4 regions of the Cytobacillus oceanisediminis genome follow, and region 1 is predicted to be linked to each of the others. Evidence: riboswitches for the same ligand, from Rfam matches in the RefSeq annotation. Region 1 holds a riboswitch; each other region holds the start of a gene.
What was found. A riboswitch is a leader RNA that binds a small molecule or an ion and turns the genes downstream of it on or off. The one in region 1 is predicted to bind thiamine pyrophosphate.
Positions count from the first base shown of each region.

Region 2: another riboswitch for thiamine pyrophosphate. It lies ahead of IRB79_RS09200 (ABC transporter substrate-binding protein); the one in region 1 lies ahead of thiC (phosphomethylpyrimidine synthase ThiC).
Region 3: another riboswitch for thiamine pyrophosphate. It lies ahead of thiT (energy-coupled thiamine transporter ThiT); the one in region 1 lies ahead of thiC (phosphomethylpyrimidine synthase ThiC).
Region 4: another riboswitch for thiamine pyrophosphate. It lies ahead of IRB79_RS14100 (3-oxoacyl-ACP reductase); the one in region 1 lies ahead of thiC (phosphomethylpyrimidine synthase ThiC).

Region 1 covers NZ_CP065511.1:746,777-751,712, reverse strand. The annotation lists gene thiO (glycine oxidase ThiO) at 1-537, opposite strand, end outside; gene IRB79_RS03885 (thiamine phosphate synthase) at 537-1,145, opposite strand; TPP riboswitch at 1,236-1,345, opposite strand; gene thiC (phosphomethylpyrimidine synthase ThiC) at 1,368-3,152, opposite strand; TPP riboswitch at 3,280-3,394, opposite strand; gene IRB79_RS03875 (hypothetical protein) at 3,581-3,865, opposite strand; gene IRB79_RS03870 (bifunctional metallophosphatase/5'-nucleotidase) at 4,019-4,936, shown strand, end outside.
Region 2 covers NZ_CP065511.1:1,779,679-1,784,614, forward strand. The annotation lists gene IRB79_RS09190 (ABC transporter permease) at 1-439, opposite strand, end outside; gene IRB79_RS09195 (thiamine-binding protein) at 436-729, opposite strand; gene IRB79_RS09200 (ABC transporter substrate-binding protein) at 744-1,748, opposite strand; TPP riboswitch at 1,856-1,965, opposite strand; gene IRB79_RS09205 (YkvA family protein) at 2,040-2,453, opposite strand; gene IRB79_RS09210 (NAD-dependent deacylase) at 2,601-3,326, shown strand; gene tatA (twin-arginine translocase TatA/TatE family subunit) at 3,437-3,610, shown strand; gene treP (PTS system trehalose-specific EIIBC component) at 3,896-4,936, shown strand, end outside.
Region 3 covers NZ_CP065511.1:2,745,836-2,750,771, forward strand. The annotation lists gene qoxB (cytochrome aa3 quinol oxidase subunit I) at 1-613, shown strand, start outside; gene qoxC (cytochrome aa3 quinol oxidase subunit III) at 603-1,208, shown strand; gene qoxD (cytochrome aa3 quinol oxidase subunit IV) at 1,209-1,514, shown strand; gene IRB79_RS13915 (hypothetical protein) at 1,550-1,789, opposite strand; gene IRB79_RS13920 (hypothetical protein) at 1,912-2,181, opposite strand; gene thiT (energy-coupled thiamine transporter ThiT) at 2,283-2,882, opposite strand; TPP riboswitch at 2,948-3,050, opposite strand; gene IRB79_RS13930 (AAA family ATPase) at 3,316-4,936, shown strand, end outside.
Region 4 covers NZ_CP065511.1:2,778,434-2,783,369, reverse strand. The annotation lists gene IRB79_RS14115 (sigma-70 family RNA polymerase sigma factor) at 1-525, opposite strand, end outside; gene IRB79_RS14110 (Cof-type HAD-IIB family hydrolase) at 934-1,683, shown strand; gene IRB79_RS14105 (OsmC family protein) at 1,718-2,179, opposite strand; TPP riboswitch at 2,295-2,405, shown strand; gene IRB79_RS14100 (3-oxoacyl-ACP reductase) at 2,511-3,272, shown strand; gene thiM (hydroxyethylthiazole kinase) at 3,286-4,098, shown strand; gene thiD (bifunctional hydroxymethylpyrimidine kinase/phosphomethylpyrimidine kinase) at 4,111-4,935, shown strand; gene thiE (thiamine phosphate synthase) at 4,925-4,936, shown strand, end outside.

The sequences.
Region 1 (4,936 bases):
TACATGCATATACTCATATATTTCTGCACCGAGGGCTATTGAAGCTTTTGCAAATGCAAGGGACAATTCATATGCCTGTACCTGTCCGTCATTCGGTATATACATGGCACCCCTCAATTTGTTTGATACGAACGGTTCACGTTTGATCAGGTCATCAATCGAAAACCATTCGGCCTGCTCATCCGCTTTTTGCTGGCTTTCAATCAATCTTTTTAATACCTGCTCCTCTTCTTTATTAGCCGCCACTTTATATACACCCTTATTTTGATAGCCAATATGCACTTGTGATAAGTCTTCCAGTTCAGGAATCAGGCTCCGGTACATGGAGCGGCTTTTGCATGCCAACTGAAATAGCGGGCCGTCTTCTGTCAGTTCCGTTTGGGCTCCTAAAATTCCAGCTGCTGCTCCGGAAGCCTTGCCGGCAATTTTCCCCTTATCCAAAACGGCCACTTTATACCCTCTTTTAGCCAGTTGAAATGCAATTGAGCTTCCGTTAATGCCACCTCCAACTATAACGGCGTCAAACATTTTCCTCACTATTTCCCCTCCTCATTTAATTTTTTTGAAAAGAGCTTTGCTGCCTCTACAGGGTCCTTTGCCTGCAAAATCCCTGACATTACAGCAATGCCATCTGCCCCCGCCTCCAAAACCTCAGGGACTTTCTCTGGTTTAATGCCTCCAATTGCCAATACCGGAATATCTACTGCCTTTTTAAGAGCCTCCAGTGACCCAGTACCCCTTGGCGGGACTCCCTTCTTGGAATCGGTTTTAAATATGTGCCCAAACAGGATATAATCAGCCCCCTGTTTTACAGCCTCTTCTGCTTCTTCAGGAGAATGTACGGAACATCCGATAGGCATTTCTAGAAAATGCGTTTTGACAACATGGACTGGAAGGCTGTGAAAAGCAAGATGTACACCCGTTTTACATGTCCATGCAACATCCACCCGATCATTTATAACAATTTTATGAATGGGGATTCCCTTATTACGAAGCAGCTTAACTCCTTCATATAGCTCCTTAGAGGTTCGATGTTTTTCCCTCAAGTGGAACTTGTCTGCAAAGGGTTCCACTTCACCTGCTATTTCAGCGAAGGCCTCTAGAGAAAGCTTTCCATCTGATATAACATGCAGCTGTTTTCTCATAGCGACTGCTCCCCTGCTATTTTTAGATTTTCTGCAAATAAAAAACCACCTTCTAAATAGAAAGCGGCGGTATGGGGCCCCAATAAATACAGCCCCGATACTCCACTTCCCTACGCTGGTATTCATGCCAGATCAGGTTCCAAGGGTCTTAAGCTTTTGCTTTAATCTCAGCCTGCAAACAGGCACCCCCAGCGGATATAATTTCTATAAACTATAAAAAGACTACTGATAAATGCTTCCCCCAGCCTTTTTAAATTCCTCAGCTTTTTCTTCCAGACCTTTCTGTATCGCTTCACCCGTGCCAAGCTTATGCTCTTTTGCATAATTCCGGATATCCTGAGAAATTCTCATGCTGCAAAACTTTGGCCCGCACATGGAACAGAAATGAGCTGTTTTAGCACCTTCAGCCGGCAGTGTTTCATCATGGTATTCCAAAGCGCGCTCAGGATCCAATGAGAGATTGAATTGATCTCTCCAACGGAATTCAAAACGGGCTTTTGACAGGGCATCATCCCTTTTTTGCGCTCCAGGATGTCCCTTTGCCAGATCTGCAGCATGGGCTGCAATTTTATACGTGATGACACCCTCGCGCACATCGTCCCTATTTGGCAAACCCAAATGTTCCTTAGGGGTAACATAACAAAGCATTGCCGTACCATACCAGCCTATCATGGCAGCCCCGATGGCAGAGGTAATATGGTCATATCCCGGGGCTATATCAGTCGTAAGTGGTCCAAGTGTGTAGAATGGCGCTTCTTTGCAGATCTCCAATTGTTTATCCATGTTCTCTTTGATTAAATGCATTGGAACATGGCCAGGTCCCTCGACCATTACCTGTACATCATGTTCCCAAGCAATTTTAGTCAACTCCCCAAGTGTTTCGAGCTCTGCAAATTGAGCCTCGTCATTTGCATCTGCAATCGATCCCGGCCGCAGTCCATCCCCCAGGGAGAAGGCCACATCATAAGCTTTCATGATCTCGCAGATTTCTTCAAAGTGTGTATATAAAAAGTTCTCTTTATGATGATGCAGGCACCATTGGGCCATAATGGATCCGCCTCTCGACACAATTCCGGTCAAGCGTTTTGCTGACAGCGGAACATACCTCAAAAGGACACCTGCATGAATTGTAAAATAGTCAACCCCCTGCTCTGCTTGTTCGATTAAGGTATCCCTGTATACTTCCCAAGTAAGATCCTCAGCAATGCCATTAACCTTTTCAAGTGCCTGATAAATGGGAACAGTACCGACCGGAACGGCGGAGTTTCTGATAATCCATTCACGTGTAGTATGAATATTTTTGCCTGTAGACAGATCCATAATTGTATCTGCTCCCCATCGGGTAGCCCAGGTCATTTTCTCTACCTCTTCTTCAATAGAGGATGAAACAGCCGAGTTTCCAATGTTCGCATTAATTTTCACGTGAAAATTCCTTCCGATAATCATTGGCTCTGTCTCAGGATGATTGATATTGGAAGGAATAATCGCCCGCCCTCTTGCTACTTCAGACCGCACAAATTCCGGTTCCATATTTTCCCGAATGGCTATAAACTCCATCTCCGGAGTAATAATTCCTTTTTTGGCATAGTGAAGCTGGGTAACATTCTTCCCTTTTTTCGCTCTCAATGGCTTGCGGTTTAAGCCAGGAAAGACCTTATGATTAGCACGCGGATCATTTTCGTCCCGAAACCCATTATCCTCGGGCTTCACTCTTCGGCCTTCGTACTCTTCAACATCCGCGCGTTCATGAATCCACTTTCTTCTTAATGCAGGAAGCCCTTTTTTTAGATCTGCCGTATATTGAGGATCCGTATAAGGTCCGCTCGTATCATATACGCGAACCGGCTCATTGATTTCTTCTCCAAAATTTCCGGTAGTGGGACTTAATTCTATCTCACGCATCGGAACCTTTATATCAGTCCTGGATCCCTCCACATATACTTTTTTGCTGCCAGTAAAGCTCGACATAATGGAAATGCTCTTCTGATTTAATGAACTTGCAGTCATTGATCATATCTCCCTTATTAAAAATGTAAGGACGAGACCTGGAACCAAGGAAGTGCCAGATATGTAAAAAAGCCGGTCCACATAAAGATGGACCGGCTTAACCGCAGATGTTATTGCACAAAAAAACTTTTGCACATTCTAACTTCCCCACGCTGGTATGATCCAGATCAGGTCCAAAGAGTCAAGAAACTTAAACGCGTTTCTTTCTCAGCCCAAGCTATTGGGCACCCCTAGTTATTGCTATTTAATTCAATTATAGTATACAGAATTGCGGAAAATAATGAAAGGAATTTTTTCAGAATTCTGTCAGATGAAAAATTTTACCTTTATTCTGCTCCTAACCTCGTTTCCTTAATTCAGGCTTTTTACTTCTGAATGAACATCAAAAGCGCCTGCCAGTGGCAGACGTTTTCCGTGAATTATGCAGGTTAGTTCCCGTCAGACTCCTCATCATTCATATCCATATCACTTTCATCCATACTCTCTTCATCTTGTGGTGATTCTTCATTCATGCCTGGCTCCTCAATATCAGATTCTTCTGATGTCCCAGGATCCTGCATTTCACTATCTTCATTATTGTTTACTTCCATCTGATTATCTTCCAATTCCACATCTTCCGTTTCCGGCGGCGGATCCTGTTCATCCGTTCCGCACCCTGCCAACAATAATCCTGCACTCAATGGAACTGATAGCCATAGCTTCTTATCATTCATGTATTGTCATCTCCTTTTGCAGTATTATGTTTCTTTAAGACCTTACCCTTTTGGCAGGAGGCCAAACTTTTCTGATCTCTAATTGCCCATCACCCGATTAAATACCTAATATCTGCAAATACTATCCCTGCCACATATACTGGAGGATGAATGATGAAAGTACTTTTCTCCCTTATATTATTTAGCTTTCTGGGAATGCCCCTATACAGCGGGCAGCCTGCAGAAAAAGAACAATGGGATCAGCAGGGTCTTTCTGAAGAATATCACGGACATGTTGAAGAACGTAAAGAAGCACCATACAAGCAAATTCAATTGCTGGGTATTAATGATTTCCATGGACAGCTGAATGTCACTCGGCAGGTTAACGATAGACCAGCAGGACGCGCAGATTACCTCGCTGCCTATTTGCGGCAGCGTGCTTCTGAAAATGAAAACACCATTTTGCTTCATGCTGGCGACATGATTGGAGCTAGCCCGCCAGTATCCGCTCTTCTGCGGGATGAACCGACTATTGAATTTTTGAATAAGATGGGGTTTGATATCGGCACTATCGGCAATCATGAATTTGACCGAGGATCTGAAGAGCTGCTTCGCCTGCTAAGTGGCAGCAGCCCTTCAGCAACAAAAGATTATTCCGGATCCCATTTCCCTTGGATTGCAGCCAATGTCATCAGTCAAAAGTCAGGCAAGCCCATCCTTCCTACATATAAAATATTAAACGTTAGCGGTATCCCAATTGGATTTATCGGAGTCATCATGAAAGAAACACCGTCTCTTTCCGCACCTAACAGTGTGAAAGGTCTGATCTTCACCGATGAAGCTGAAGCCATCAACAAGTATGCCCGAGAACTTAAAAGACAAGGAGTAAGAGCCATTGTGGTACTAGCCCATGTTCCAGGCAAATCAAAACCAAATGGGGAGCATGCCAGAGGCCAGTTAATAGAGTTGGCCCATCAGGCGGATGACGAAGTGGATATTATTTTCGGAGGCCATAGTCATGCCTATCTGAACAGTGTGGTGGATGGTAAGCTTCTTGTGCAGGCCTATTCATATGGCACTGCCTTTTCTGAT
Region 2 (4,936 bases), 1.0 Mb from region 1:
CGGGGGTTTGGCGAAAGCCGTCCAATGCAGCAACAGTAATGGGGAAGAAGCAAACCAGCGTGATGACAATCAGCTTTGGAAGTATCCCGAAACCAAACCAAATAACCATCAAAGGAGCCAGAACAATTATAGGCACATTCTGTGAAAGTATGAGGAGAGGGTAAACCGACTCCCTTATAAAAGGCAATAAGTGCAGGATAACAGCTGTGAGTAATCCTATGACGGTGCCAATGAAAAATCCCAATAGGGAAAGAATGACTGTCGATTGAAGATGAAGGCGGAAGCCCTCCCAGCCCGAAATCGCTTCATGAACGATATCTGTCGGCGGAGGCAGGAGCCATGCAGGAACTTCTGCCAGGTTCACTGCCAATTCCCAAAGAATGAATAAAAGGAGGAGAACCGCAGCCGGCCTCCATCCTTTTCTGAACACATTTATCATGGACGGTATTTCTCCGTTAAATCACTCATTTCAATTCCGTCCGGCTGATATAGAATCTTAACCTGTGAGATAACATTGCTGCTTCCTTTTTCAATCATTTTTCTGTTCATATCAGCTATGATTTTCAATAAATGTTCTAAATCGCCTTCCATCGTTGTTTCGAGGGGATGCACTTCGTACTTAACACCGGATTGCTGAATGACACTAATTGCTTCATCGACATAAGGTATAACATTTTCCCCATCTTTTGTTTTCGGTATGATCTGAATACTTACAAGTGTGTTTGCCATATTATGAACTCTCCTTATTCCGGCAGGAAGTCATTTGTAAATGCTTTGCCGGCATTTAATTCTTTATCTAAAAGACCATTTTCATGCATCCAGTCTGCATAGTTTTCCCAGACCGCAAGCTTTTGTTCACCCCATCTTGAAGCATCATCCTGATAGCGGGGGGATAGCCATTCCTGGCTCTTTTTGACCAATTCGCTGTCCAGGTCCGGAGCATTCTTTAACAAAATATCTGCTGCTTCGCCAGGCTGCTCGATTGCAAATTCATAACCTCTGGCTGCTGCTTTTACAAATGCTTTGACAGTATCCGGATCATCTGCAATCATTTTTTCGCTGGTTGCGAGAACGGGCGTGTAGTAATCCAGTTTTTCTGAGTAATCGGTAAGGTAGACCATACTAATCTTTTCCCCCCGAAGTTCTGCTTCTACACCTGTCCATCCGTAATAAATCCATGCGAAGTCAATATCTCTTTTAACAGCTGTAAAAAAGTCCGCATCCCCCATGTTAACAATTGAGACCTTATCTACATTGGCGTCTTCCTCCTTCATTAGGGAGTCTATTACCGATTTTTCTACAGGAGCTCCCCAGCCGCCATAAGTTTTACCTTCGAAATCTTTCGGCGATTTAATGTTTTTTTCAGCAGGGGATGCAAAACCGGACGTATTATGCTGTATAACAGCTGCTATCGATACAAGGGGAACACCCTGTACACGTGCTTCCGTGATGCTTTCCTGATAGCTGACACCGAAATCAGCCTTGCCTGATGCAGTCAATTGATCTGCGCCTGCTTCACCTGGCATCATAATTTCGACATCGAGTCCTTCTTCTTTAAAATATCCTTTGTCCTTTGCGGCATATAAGCCGGTATGATTGGTATTGGGAGTCCAATCTAGTACAACAGTAACTTTTTTCAAATCTTGTTTGCTGTCTGCATCTACGCTTCCAGTCTGATTATCCGCTCCATTACCGGCACAGCCTGAAAGAAGCAGCAGTGTACAGATAGCTGCAATCCACTTTTTCATAAATAATCCTCCTAAAAACCTTTATGTAATAAGGAAAGTTAATGATAGTCTGCCCTGAAAAATAAAAACGCCCCGGTATAAACCAGGGCGCATATAAAAACATTTAGTATGTTTAAGAATATGTTCCCTACGCTGGTATGAGCCAGATCAGGTTCAAAGGGTCAGCATCTTTAATGATGAAGTCTCAACCGGCATACCGGTTCCCCTACATTTCTTGCTATTTAATTTTGACAGGCATAAATACTTTCCATCATTATTATAGCAAATAATATCAAAATGGACAGAAAATAATTATTTCATCTCAATGGTCCTGCTCTCTTTCCAGATTTTGAATTTTTCAAGTTCACCTGTAATTTGGCTAACGGCAAAACCAAGGACTGCTGCATCATCTAAGACTCCCATTCCTATTAAAAAGTCAGGAACAAGGTCTATAGGGGAAACAAAGTATAGTATGGAAGCAATAATAAAGATAATCGACTTTTTTGAAATATGCCGGTAATCACCTTTAGACCATGCCTTAACTAAATCGATCAGAAGCTGAAACTTTTCCCATATATCACTTAATGAAGATTTGTTTTTATCTGCTTTAAGTGTAGCCTTTTTTAGCAGTCCTTTTGTTTTTTCAGGATCGTCCGCATAACGTTTGGCCCTGGAAGAAAATTTTTTATAGCCGTCCTTATAATCTTTCGTTTCTATTTCAGGCATAGCTATCACTCCTATATTTGATAATTCGCATAAACAGTTATAATCTAGTATTTACCGCATACATGACATGACATAAACATTTCACTGGGAGAAATAAATGGAAATCAAATCTAACCTGTGACAAAACTTTATTGGGAGCTGATATCTATGCTTGAGAAATGGCTGAAAGAATCAAATTATACAGTAATATTGACAGGAGCAGGAATGTCGACGGAAAGCGGACTGCCTGATTTCAGATCTGCCAATAATGGATTATGGAATGGGAAAGATCCTGGAAAAATAGCCAGTACAGACGCATTAAATGAAAATGTGAACGAGTTTATAGAGTTTTATCGGCACAGGGTAATCGGGCTTAAGGAGTGCAATCCCCATCAAGGGCACTATATTCTTGCAGATTGGGAAAAGAGAGATATTATTAAGAGCATTATCACCCAGAATGTGGATGGATTTCATGGACTGGCGGGAAGTAAAAAAATATCGAAGCTCCATGGGAATTTGCAGACACTCCATTGCCAGAAATGTAAAAAAGAGTTCCCGAGCGAGGAGTATTTGCATGGACAATTCCAATGTAATTGCGGGGGTGTGCTCCGTCCTTCAGTAGTTCTGTTTGGGGAAATGCTTCCTGAGGAGGCTTTAGATTTCGCAGCAGATGAAACAGAAAAGGCAGAACTTTTTATTGTTCTGGGATCATCCTTGACTGTAACACCTGCAAATCAGTTTCCGCTGATAGCCAAACAAAACGGAGCAAAACTGGTGATTATTAATATGGAACCTGCGGATTTCGACATTTATGCTGATGAAGTGATCCATGAACGCAAAATTGGTGAAGTGCTAGATGAACTTGATAGAGCCTTAAATAGTCAAAAAACGTGAATTCATGAAAATAGCTCTCATGCTATGATTTTTTTAATCAATCCACTATAATGGACAATGAACATGATTACTACTGCCTCAAGCGATATGATATATAAGGAGTGTTCAGCATGTTATCAAACATCGGTATTCCAGGTTTAATTCTCATCCTGGTTCTGGCTCTGATTATTTTTGGCCCTAAGAAACTTCCTGAAATAGGGAGAGCGTTCGGGGAGACATTAAAAGAATTTAAGAAATCTACCCGTGAACTCACAAAAGATGATGACGATGATAAAAGGAAATAACCTATTCAATAGGTTTAGAACCGGCTTTGCAGACAAATTAGTCTCGAAGCCGGTTTTTTTATTTTCTGGCATCCGAAGCGATTGAATGGGTATAGAAAAGAGGGAAAAGAAAAAATGGTTGACTAACATGTATATACAAGATAGAATGAAAGCGTAAACAGTTCATGTATATACAAGTTGGATTGTGTGAATTGGATAGATTTGTAAAGGTCGAGAACAATAAATAAGAACCTTATAACTGTTTTTTTCTTTAATATGAAAACGGTAACAGGAGGAGAGCGAAGAATGGCTACAAATAAAGAGTCAGCAGAGAAAATTGTAGAAGCTATCGGGGGCAAGGATAATATCGCAGCGGCTACTCATTGTGTTACACGGCTGCGTTTTGCGTTAAAAGATGAAGGGAAAGTCAATAAAGAAAAACTCGAAAATATAGATATCGTGAAAGGTTCTTTTTCCACAAATGGACAATTCCAGGTAGTTATTGGACAAGGCCTCGTTGATAAAGTGTATAAAGAAATGACAGAAGCAACAGGAGTTGGCGAATCGTCAAAAGAAGAAACAAAAAATGCTGCTGCTGAAAACTTAAATCCATTGCAGCGCGGCATTAAAACACTTGCAGATATTTTTATTCCAATCCTCCCAGCTATCGTAACAGCTGGTTTGCTGATGGGGATCAATAACATTATGACCGCACCAGATATTTTCTTTGATGATAAATCGTTTGTTGAAGTTTATACCAACTGGGCTGATCTGGCTGGCATCATTAACCTGATTGCCAATACTGCTTTCGTATTCCTTCCCGGTTTGATTGGATGGAGTGCTGTAAACCGGTTTGGCGGAAGTCCTCTTCTTGGTATTGTGCTAGGTTTGATGCTAGTGCACCCGGATCTATTAAATGCATGGGGCTATGGTTCAGCAGAAGAAGTTCCGAAGTGGAATTTATTCGGTCTTGAAATTGAAAAGGTAGGTTACCAGGGGCAAGTATTGCCTGTATTATTTGCTTCATACGTATTGGCTAAGATAGAAGTATTTCTGCGAAAAAGAATTCCTGATGCTTTTCAGCTTCTGACTGTCGCACCGATCGCTTTACTGATCACTGGATTTCTTTCTTTTATTGCCATTGGACCAATTACATTTACGATCGGCAGCTGGATTACAAATGGGGTTGTCGGAATTTTTGAGGCTGTTCCAGCACTTGGAGGCTTGATTTATGGAGGATTATATGCACCTCTCGTTATCACTGGTATGCATCATACTTTCCTGGCAGTTGATCTGCAGTTAATCGGCAGCATTGGCGGCACGTTTTTATGGCCGATGGTTGCACTG
Region 3 (4,936 bases), 2.0 Mb from region 1:
ATTCGTTATCGGTTTTAACGTAACATTCATGCCTATGTTCTTCCTTGGATTAAACGGAGCTGTAAGGCGTGCTTACACATACTCTGCCGAGTCTGGATTTGCACCGCTCTTCATGCTATCGGCAATTGGTTCCATCATTCTGGCAGCAGGCTTCGCGGTATTCTGCTACAACATTTACTGGAGCATCCGTTATGCCGACAGAAACATCTCAAGCGACCCATGGGATGCAAGAACATTGGAATGGTCTACTGCTTCACCTGTTCAATTCTATAACTTTGCAAAACTGCCGGAAGTTAAATCCCTTGATCCTTTCTGGCACATGAAGAAAAAGAATGAAGGCTTAACGTTATATGACAGTGAAATCGAAGAAATTCATATGCCAAGCAATTCCTGGCTGCCGATTTATATGGGTGTCATCTTCGGCATCGCAGGCTTCCTCCTTGTATTTGAATGGCATATCGCTGCGGCTGTTGCTGCAATCGGCATTTTTGCTGGATTGATCATCCGTTCATTCGATTACAACGAAGGATTCCATGTTACAAAAGATGAAATTCACAGAATTGAAAATGCCTGGAGAAAAACAGAAGGAGAGGTGCATGATCATGTCAGCTAAAGTGGATACTTCCTTGCCCCTTGAATATCAAACTGAGCAGGACCGGATGAATATTCTTGGCTTCTGGGTTTTCCTTGGCGCTGAAATCGTTCTATTTGCCACTCTGTTCGGAGTATATGGAGTATTATATGAACGCTATGCAGGGGGACCTACACATAAAGATATTTTTGTGATCAAGGATGTCATGATTCAGACAGTCCTCCTTTTGACAAGCAGCTTTACAATGGGCATCGCCATTTTTGAAATGCGCCGCCATAACCTGAAGGGGCTAATTACCTGGCTGGTGATTACCCTTGCTCTTGGCGCAGGATTCCTATTCATGGAGATTAATGAGTTTATCCATTATGCCCATGAAGGCGCAACGATGCAGACAAGTGCGTTCCTGTCCAGCTTATTTGTCTTGCTGGGAACACACGGAGCTCACGTAACATTGGGAATTGGCTGGGCAACTATGGTCATCATCCAGCTTTTAAAAAGAGGCCTTACCCCAACTACTGCAAGAAAAACGTTTATTATCGGCCTTTATTGGCACTTCCTTGATGTAGTCTGGATCTTTATTTTCACATTCGTGTATCTGAAAGGACTGGTGGCTTAAATGGAACATCATCAATCAAAAAGCTTCCCGATAAGCCATGTCATTGGATTTGTAGTTTCCCTTGTGCTGACATTTGCAGCAGCAGGTATTGCCCTAAAAACGAACCTCTCTTTTAAAGTGATCATGTGGATTATCGGCTCACTGGCTGTCATTCAGGCTGGCATGCAGCTGTTCATGTTCATGCACTTAAGAGAAGGCGAAGACGGCAAGACGAACTTAGTAAATATGATTTATGCCGTATTTATGGTTATCGTTATTGTAGTGGGTTCTATTTGGGTTCTGACTTCTGGGCACGCTGCTCATTAATATCAAAAAACCGGTCTCCTATTTGGAGGCCGGTTTTATTTGTATTGTCTGATTCCTTTGCTTCCCTGTGTCATTTCCTCCATTACGTTGATAAAAAAGCCAAAACCAAATATCAGCATGGAAGAAACCATAATGCTTAAGCCGATTGATAAAACATATTGCCCTGTGAGACCGCTTACAAAAAAGCTTGAAATAAAGACAATTAATCCTAAAAGTATACCGGCTGCTGTAATATTCCTAAAAAAGTGAAGCACCTTTTGCTGTTTTAATGTCATGTTTTCATCCCCTTTTATTTAATATTCTAACTATGTTCACAAATTTGTCAAACTTTTTGTCACAAATCTGTCAAATTTAAATTGAAAAAGAAAAAAAGCCTTGCAAGATGCAAAGCAATTTTCTACTGATATAGTTTTTTAATGTTCTCCAAATCTTTCTTTAAACTGCATATTTCCTGCCTGGTCAGCATTAACGGCATTTGATCGTACAGTGTAATAATTTGTCCTCCCTCATCCTCCTCATGGAGGGATAAATAGTTATACAAATTTTCACATTGATTTTTGTTGAGGATCGACTGGGTGGTGAAGCTTTTAACTTTTTGAATCTCAAAGGCACTGGTTTCTGCATCAAAGACACCTGTAATGATGTTACCCTGCAATGTGTTTGACAAACAATCACTCCCCTTTTTGAGTAATATACCCATTTTTCAGGAGCAATTTCCTAAAATATGAAAAAACCTCTTTGAAATATATTCAAAGAGGCTGATCTTAATTAGGAAGCATGTTTTTGCGATTGAACAATTTCATCCGATTTTCTCATGATTAATCTAGGTGCCGAAGAAATGATTAATGCTGTTAAAATGGAACAAAGAATTGCAGCACCAAGCATTGTTGCGCCATTTGCCATGAAGGAGAATAATACAGGCGACATCCCTTCTGGCGCATAGCTTCCGAAGAAAAATACACCTGCTATGAAATGCCAGAAATACCGGGCAAGGCTTCCGGCAAACACAGCTAAAACTATCCAGCCCAATGCCTTGTTCTTGTTTCCCCTGCGCAGCTGATATTGAATTGGGCGGAAAAACAAACCGGCAAAACCAATACAGGCAAATGCCACAAAGTACTCAATAAATGCCTGAAGCGGAGTAGCAATCCAAGCATCTCCCATGGCAATCTGCAAAATTCCCCATAAGAGGCCTGCGATGAAGCTTACCTTAAAACCCCACCTGAAAGCCAAAATAAAGATCGGAATCATCGCGGCAGAAATGGAAATAGACGGTGACAGCTTGATTGATGGCAGAAAATCCAGAATGATGGCAAATGCTGCAAAAAATGAAGCTTCAATCATCGCGGTTAAGCTTAATTTTTTCATAAAAAAATCCCCCTTTAATCGTTGACGATACCCCAAGGGAGAACATGCAGGCAGAAAATCTCCTTCCGCCTTTTATTCCACATTCCTGCGCTAGCATTATCTAACAGGTTCAAAGGGTCAGAACAGCGAACTGTTCACTCTCAGCAAAATGCTCCCCTTGTGGCACGTTATTGAATTATCCGATTTTAGTATATATGAAATGAAACATTGTGAAAAGGATTCTTTGAAAAAACTTTTTAACTTATATGCCAGGTTTTCCCCCTGCTTGTCACATTTTTTTCACATATTGATGCCATCTGTTAGCTGTTGTAGCACACTTTCTTATAAACTATATTATTTTTCCATAATTTACAACGTTTAAAAAGAGTAAAACCCTGTTATTAACAATATTATTTCCTTATAATGTAGGTATGTTCAATGAGGAGGGAAATAGTTGAAATCACGTCTTAAGAAGCCTTCGACGATTGTTTCTATTGCATTTGTGATCACGGTGATTTTGGCGGCGGTTATTTGGACCGTACAAGCAGGAAAAAAGGATGTGACAGTTCCGTTTTCTTCTGTGGAAAAAATTATTGCCTCCCAGGATGGAAAGACTGTTGCAGTACAGGAATTTAAAAATGGGAAACTGCTGATCACAGCCCCTGATGGCGAGTACATCTCCCATGTGCCTCCCAACAGTGAGATGGTTGATAAATTAGTAGAAACCTATAATATACAATATACGTTCGCAACCACAGGACCTTATACCCCTTGGATTCTGGGCGGTGTAGTCCTTTTGTTCATAGCCATTGGCATTTACCTGTTTAAGTCAGGAAAAGGCGGAATGGGTGCTACAAATACAATGAAGCAAAGTGTTTCTAAACCAAAGCCCCTTCCTTCCATTTCACTTGAAGATGTTGGAGGAATTCAGGAAGAAATGAAAGAGGAAATCATGCAGACTCTTTCAATATTAAAAGAACCTGAGCGCTCTCTGAAAATGGGCATTAAGCCGCCGAAGGGAATTCTATTATACGGGCCTCCTGGAACGGGGAAAACATTGCTGGCTCAGGCAATCGCTAAAGAACTTGGAGCAACATTTTTCTCAACCAGCGGTTCCGGTTTTAATGAATTGTTCGTTGGTGTGGGAGCATCCCGAGTAAGAAACCTTTTCCAAAATGCCAGAAAGCATGCTCCTGCCGTCGTCTTCATTGACGAAGTAGATGCACTGGCAGGCCGAAGAAAGCAGCATGGCGGAGAAGAAAGCGAAAAAACATTAACTGAACTTCTAGTCCAGCTGGACGGCGGACATTCCAATGATGGAATCCTATTTATTGCCGCCACAAACCGGAAGGATATGCTCGATGAAGCCTTCCTCCGTCCCGGACGGATTGACTTCTCCTTCAATGTCCCTCTTCCTGATACAAAGGGCCGAAGAGAGATTATCAATATTCACACAAAAAATAGATTGCTTGCTGAGGATGTCATGACAACACTTGGCGATTTAGCAGAAAGCACTTCTGGATTCTCGGGAGCAGATCTTCATTCCCTTTTTGAAACGGCAAGCCGCAGAGCTGTCCGTAACGGCCAGGAAATTATCTCAAAGGAAGATTTGGATTATGCGCTTGACCGGACCATTCTGGGAACAACCACCCGGGCTTTACAGGATCACGGCACGAAGCAGCGCGTTGCCATACATGAAGCTGGCCATGCATTAGTGGCTGCTTTAACAAAACCCGGATCCGTCCGAAAAGCAACCATCATTCCGCGTGGCGAAGCACTTGGGTATGTAGCTCCTATACAAAAAGAACTTCACTTATCGACTTCAAGTGAATTGATTGACCAGGTTGCCATGATACTAGCAGGCGGTGTATCAGAGCGTATGATTCTTGGCGAGCATAGCATTGGAGTAAGCGGTGATGTTAAACAGGCCAAGCATATCATAGAGCAAATGGTTGATACCGGGTTACTGGATAACGGCTTTGAGCTTACTTTTAACAAAGGACAAAAAGAAGCTAAAATGCAGGATCTTTTCCAAAAAGCATTGGAAAGATGCGAATTGATCATCGCAAATCATC
Region 4 (4,936 bases), 2.0 Mb from region 1:
CTTCACTTTTTCCTGTCCTCTGTACAGCCTTGTTTTAACAGTAGAAATAGGGATATGAAGGGTCTCACTTATTTCAGCCAGACTGAGATCCTGGTAATAATGGAGAAGGAAGACTTCCCGGTATTTTACTGTGAGGGATTCTATCGTTTTTAGCAATTCTTGATTTTCATCCCGTTCAAGAAATGATGCTTCAGGATCTTTTTCTCTAGCCTTTTTCAGAAAAAAAACCTTTTCATTCATGACCATATTGCGGTAATGCCAGCTTTTAAGATAGTCTTTACTTTTATTTATAGCAATTGTAAAAATCCACGTTTTAAAGGAAGATCTTTGCTGGAAACTTTCCAGCTTTTCATACACAGTAATAAAGGTATCCTGTGTTAGATCACTGGCAGCATTCCAGTCTTTCACATAGCTGTATATTAATCTCTTCAAAACGGTTCCATACTCATCCATGATCATTTCAAGAACGAGAGCTCGGTCCACTTGATCAGCAATCGACCGTTTTACATACTCATCAGTGCTCACATGACTGCCTCCTTGCTTAAATGCCAGCTGCCGATTCCGGCTGCCTTTTGTTTTGACTGACAGTTAGACGACAGATGCAAGCAAATCGCTTCAACTTTTTGGCATTTATTAAGATTATACAAAAAAAGCGCAAACCATTTAGTCTGCTCATGATTATTTATTCACTTTAATCCTGATTAAATAAATCCACATCAATGCATAGGTTAAGAACAGAAGGAGCAAAAATAATATGGAAGGCATTCATCATCACATCACTTGTTCATATTGAGTAATTCTAGCCTATACATTTAGATTGGGAATAATAATCCCTATATTGAAAAAATGATTCTGCCCAAGTGCTTTGTTTTTGATGGGAGGATTGTTTATTTATATAATGGCTATATTGTGCAAAAAAGAAGGGAGATTATTATGTCACAATCAAATATTGCTCCACAGATCAAATTAATCGCTCTTGATATGGATGGAACCTTGTTGAATTCCAGGGGGGAAATTCCTGATGAAAACCGTAAGGCCATACGAGAGGCAAAGGAAAAAGGGATTGAAGTTATTTTGAGTACTGGAAGATCCAGGCTTACTGCAGGAGACCATGCCGATTCTTTGGAATTGAACTCCTACTTGATCACAGTCAACGGCAGTGAAATATTTGGCCCTGATGGTGAATCTATCTCAAGGACTCCAGTTGATTCAAAAATAATGGAGTGGATGTGGAACCTATCCCAGTCACATAAGACCAACTTCTGGGCAACAAGCTGCGAACGGGTTTGGACGAATGAAATGCCTGAAAATATTCATGACCATGAATGGCTTAAATTTGGATTTGATATATCAGATGATGAAATCAGGGAACTCATTCATAAAGAGCTTCAAACAAAAGGGGGTCTGGAAATTACAAATTCCAGCTTAACTAATATTGAGGTAAATGCTCTGGGCATCAATAAAGCCAGAGGTATCCAGAAGGTTACAGAGCTTCTTGGCATTTCGATGGATAATGTAATGGCAATGGGTGACAGCTTGAATGATATTGCCATGATCGAGGAATCAGGCTGGGGAGTAGCAATGGGAAATGCGCAGGATATTGTGAAAGAAACAGCCAATGCTGTTACGGGAACGAATGATGAAGCTGGTGTTGCAAAGGCAATCCGAAAGTGGGCTCTTTAAAGAATAAAAACCGGCAATCATGCCGGTTTTTGGTTTATTCCGATGATTTTTTGTTATTTAGAATGGTTTCTTCCAGTGCTACTTCCACATTTCCTTTAATCGCCCTGGAAATCATACAGGATGCTTCAGCTTTTTGCGCCAGCTTTCGCGCAAGTGATTGATCCTTTTCTGTCGCGTCAGCCTTTAACAAGATAACAGGGCGATGAATAATTTTCTTATAGGTAATCACTCCTTTGGTTACATCCACAATACCGATTGATTCCATCGAAAGGTCTTCTTTCTCAAGTTTGCTCCGTTCCATCATGGCGGCCAGGGTAATAATATAACAAGTTGCCGCCGCCCCCAGCAGCATTTCATCCGGATTTGTTCCGATTCCGGGTCCTTCCATTTCTGGCGGAATGGAAACCTTTGTTTTCAGCCCGCCTGTTTCAATTTCTCCAACATCATTCCGAAGTCCTGGCCAATGTGCTTTTAAATGGAATTGGTGTTCAGCCATTCTTTGATTCCTCCAAGTTATGTATTTCTATTACACCTTAAAGAGGAACAGGCAGAATTGCAAGACTTTACAGATTTAACGTTTCAAGCTAAGATGAAAACAGCCAACTTAATAGTTTTACTGCTAGGGGTGCCCGATGCGCGGGCTGAGAAAGAAACCGGACTGTTTTTTACCCTTCGGACCTGATCTGGATCATACCAGCGTAGGAAAGTAGTAATTGCGGGGAACGATGTTCTTTCTCTTAGATTATTCAGCCAGGTCCAATTGCGGATCTGGTTTTTATTTTGTTCTCAAAAACAAATGAATTGGCTATCAATAAGGAGGATTTTCTATGAATCTTAACGAGCAGATTGTCATTATTACAGGCAGCAGCAGAGGGCTGGGCAAAGAAACAGCAAAAGCATTCGCGAGAGAAGGGGCGAGAGTTGTCATTAACTATTTCCATAGCGAGGAAAAAGCCCATGCTCTGCAGAAGGAAATTGGCGAAACAGCAATTGCCATTCGTGCTGATATTCGGGACAGGGTTCAAGTGAAATCCATGTTTCAAAAGACGAAGGAACACTTTGGAGCCCCCATTACAACCATAGTCAATAATGCACTCGTGAACTTTCAATTTGACCCTATTTCAAAAAAAGATGCAGAAACAATTAAATGGGACGATTACAAAAACCAGCTGGAAGGTGCAATCCTGGGAGCATTGAACACAGTTCAGGCAGGTCTTGAAGATATGAAAAAACAGGAGTTTGGCAGGATAATCTCGGTCGGCACCAACCTATTCCAGCATCCAGTTGTACCCTATCATGACTATACGACCAGCAAAGCTGCTTTATTAGGCTTCACCAGAAATATGGCGAATGAGCTGGGCCAATATGGAATTACTGCAAATATGGTATCGGGCGGTTTGTTAAAAACGACGGACGCCAGTGCTTCGACATCTAAGGAAGTCTTTGAAATTATCGAAAACTCGACTCCATTAAGAAAAGTCACAGATCCCGCAGAAGTGGCTGATGCGATAGTCTTCTTCGCTTCTCCATGGACAAGGGCAGTTACAGGACAAAATCTGGTTGTGGATGGCGGACTGGTTATGAATTAAAGGAGGAATTTAGATGAACATTCAGGAGATTAGCAGTCTATTGGAAAAACTAAGAGATTCAAATCCTCTGGTACATAATATCACCAATGTGGTGGTAACCAACTTTACGGCAAATGGCCTGCTGGCAATCGGGGCATCACCTGTGATGGCATATGCACATGAAGAGGCAGCTGACATGGCTAAAATAGCTGGTGCATTGGTTCTCAATATGGGAACACTGACTGAAAAAGAAGTAAAAAGTATGCTCATAGCGGGCAAATCAGCAAATCAGCATGGGGTGCCAGTCATTTTTGACCCGGTTGGTGTCGGCGCCACGGCCTATCGCACAGAAACAGCTCAAAGAATAGTAGAAGAATTAAATATTACCATCATAAGAGGCAATGCTGCAGAAATTGCCAACGCTGCAGGACAGAAATGGAGTATAAAGGGCGTAGATGCAGTTGAAGCAGCAGGAAATACTTCAGAGCTTGCTATGTCGGCAGCAAAAGAACTTGGTGCAGTCACTGTTATTACAGGAAAACAGGATATCGTTTCAGATGGAAGATCCACTTTTGCCATTAACAATGGCCATCCTCTTCTAACGAAAGTAACGGGTGCCGGATGTCTTCTTACTTCTGTAATAGGAGCTTTCGCTGCTGTTGAAAAGGATCCTGTAAAAGCGGCAGTAACTTCATTGGTTGTTTATGGCACTGCTGCAGAAATCGCTGCAGAAAAATCGGATGGCAAAGGCCCAGGCACTTTCCAAATCGAGTTTTTGAATAGCTTATATAACATTTCTGCTGCAGATGTTGAATCATATGGCTCTTTTGAAAAAACGATCGGATAGGAGGCAATATAAATGAAAGTGAACAAAGCTTTAACCATAGCGGGTTCGGATAGCGGCGGCGGCGCGGGCATTCAGGCAGACTTAAAAACATTTCAGGAACTCGGTGTTTTCGGCATGTCTGCTTTGACTGCGGTGACCGCTCAAAACACCAAGGGCGTTCAGGGAGTCTATCCAATGACAGCAGGGGCAGTTTCTGCTCAAATTCAGTCGATAGGAGAAGACCTCAGACCTGACGCTGTGAAGACAGGAATGCTTTTTAGCGCAGATATAATCGGGAGTGTTTCCAATGAAATTGTGAGATACGGATGGAAAAATGTCGTCATTGATCCAGTGATGATTGCAAAGGGAGGAGCAAGTCTTCTTCAGAATGAAGCGATATTAGCGATGAAAAAGCATCTTATACCGCTCTCTATGGTGATTACCCCGAATATTCCAGAGGCAGAGGTATTAACGGACATAAGTATTCGTTCACTGGAGGATAAAAGAGAAGCAGCAAAAAGACTGCATTACCTTGGAGCGAAAAATGTCATCATAAAAGGCGGCCATGATGAAGCAAAAGACATAGCAGCAGACCTTCTATTTGACGGAGAAAGTTTTTCGGAATTTAAGAGCAACAGAATACAAACAGCCAACACACATGGAACAGGCTGCACTTTTTCGGCTGCAATCACCGCTGGCCTCGCTGACGGTCTTACCGTGCCAGAAGCTGTTGATCGGGCAAAAAAATTCATCCAGGCAGCAATTGAATATGAATTGGGAATTGGCAGCGGTCATGGACCTACCAATCACTGGGCGTTCAATAGAAGAAAGAAGGAGACTGAAGTATATGGCTGTTAAT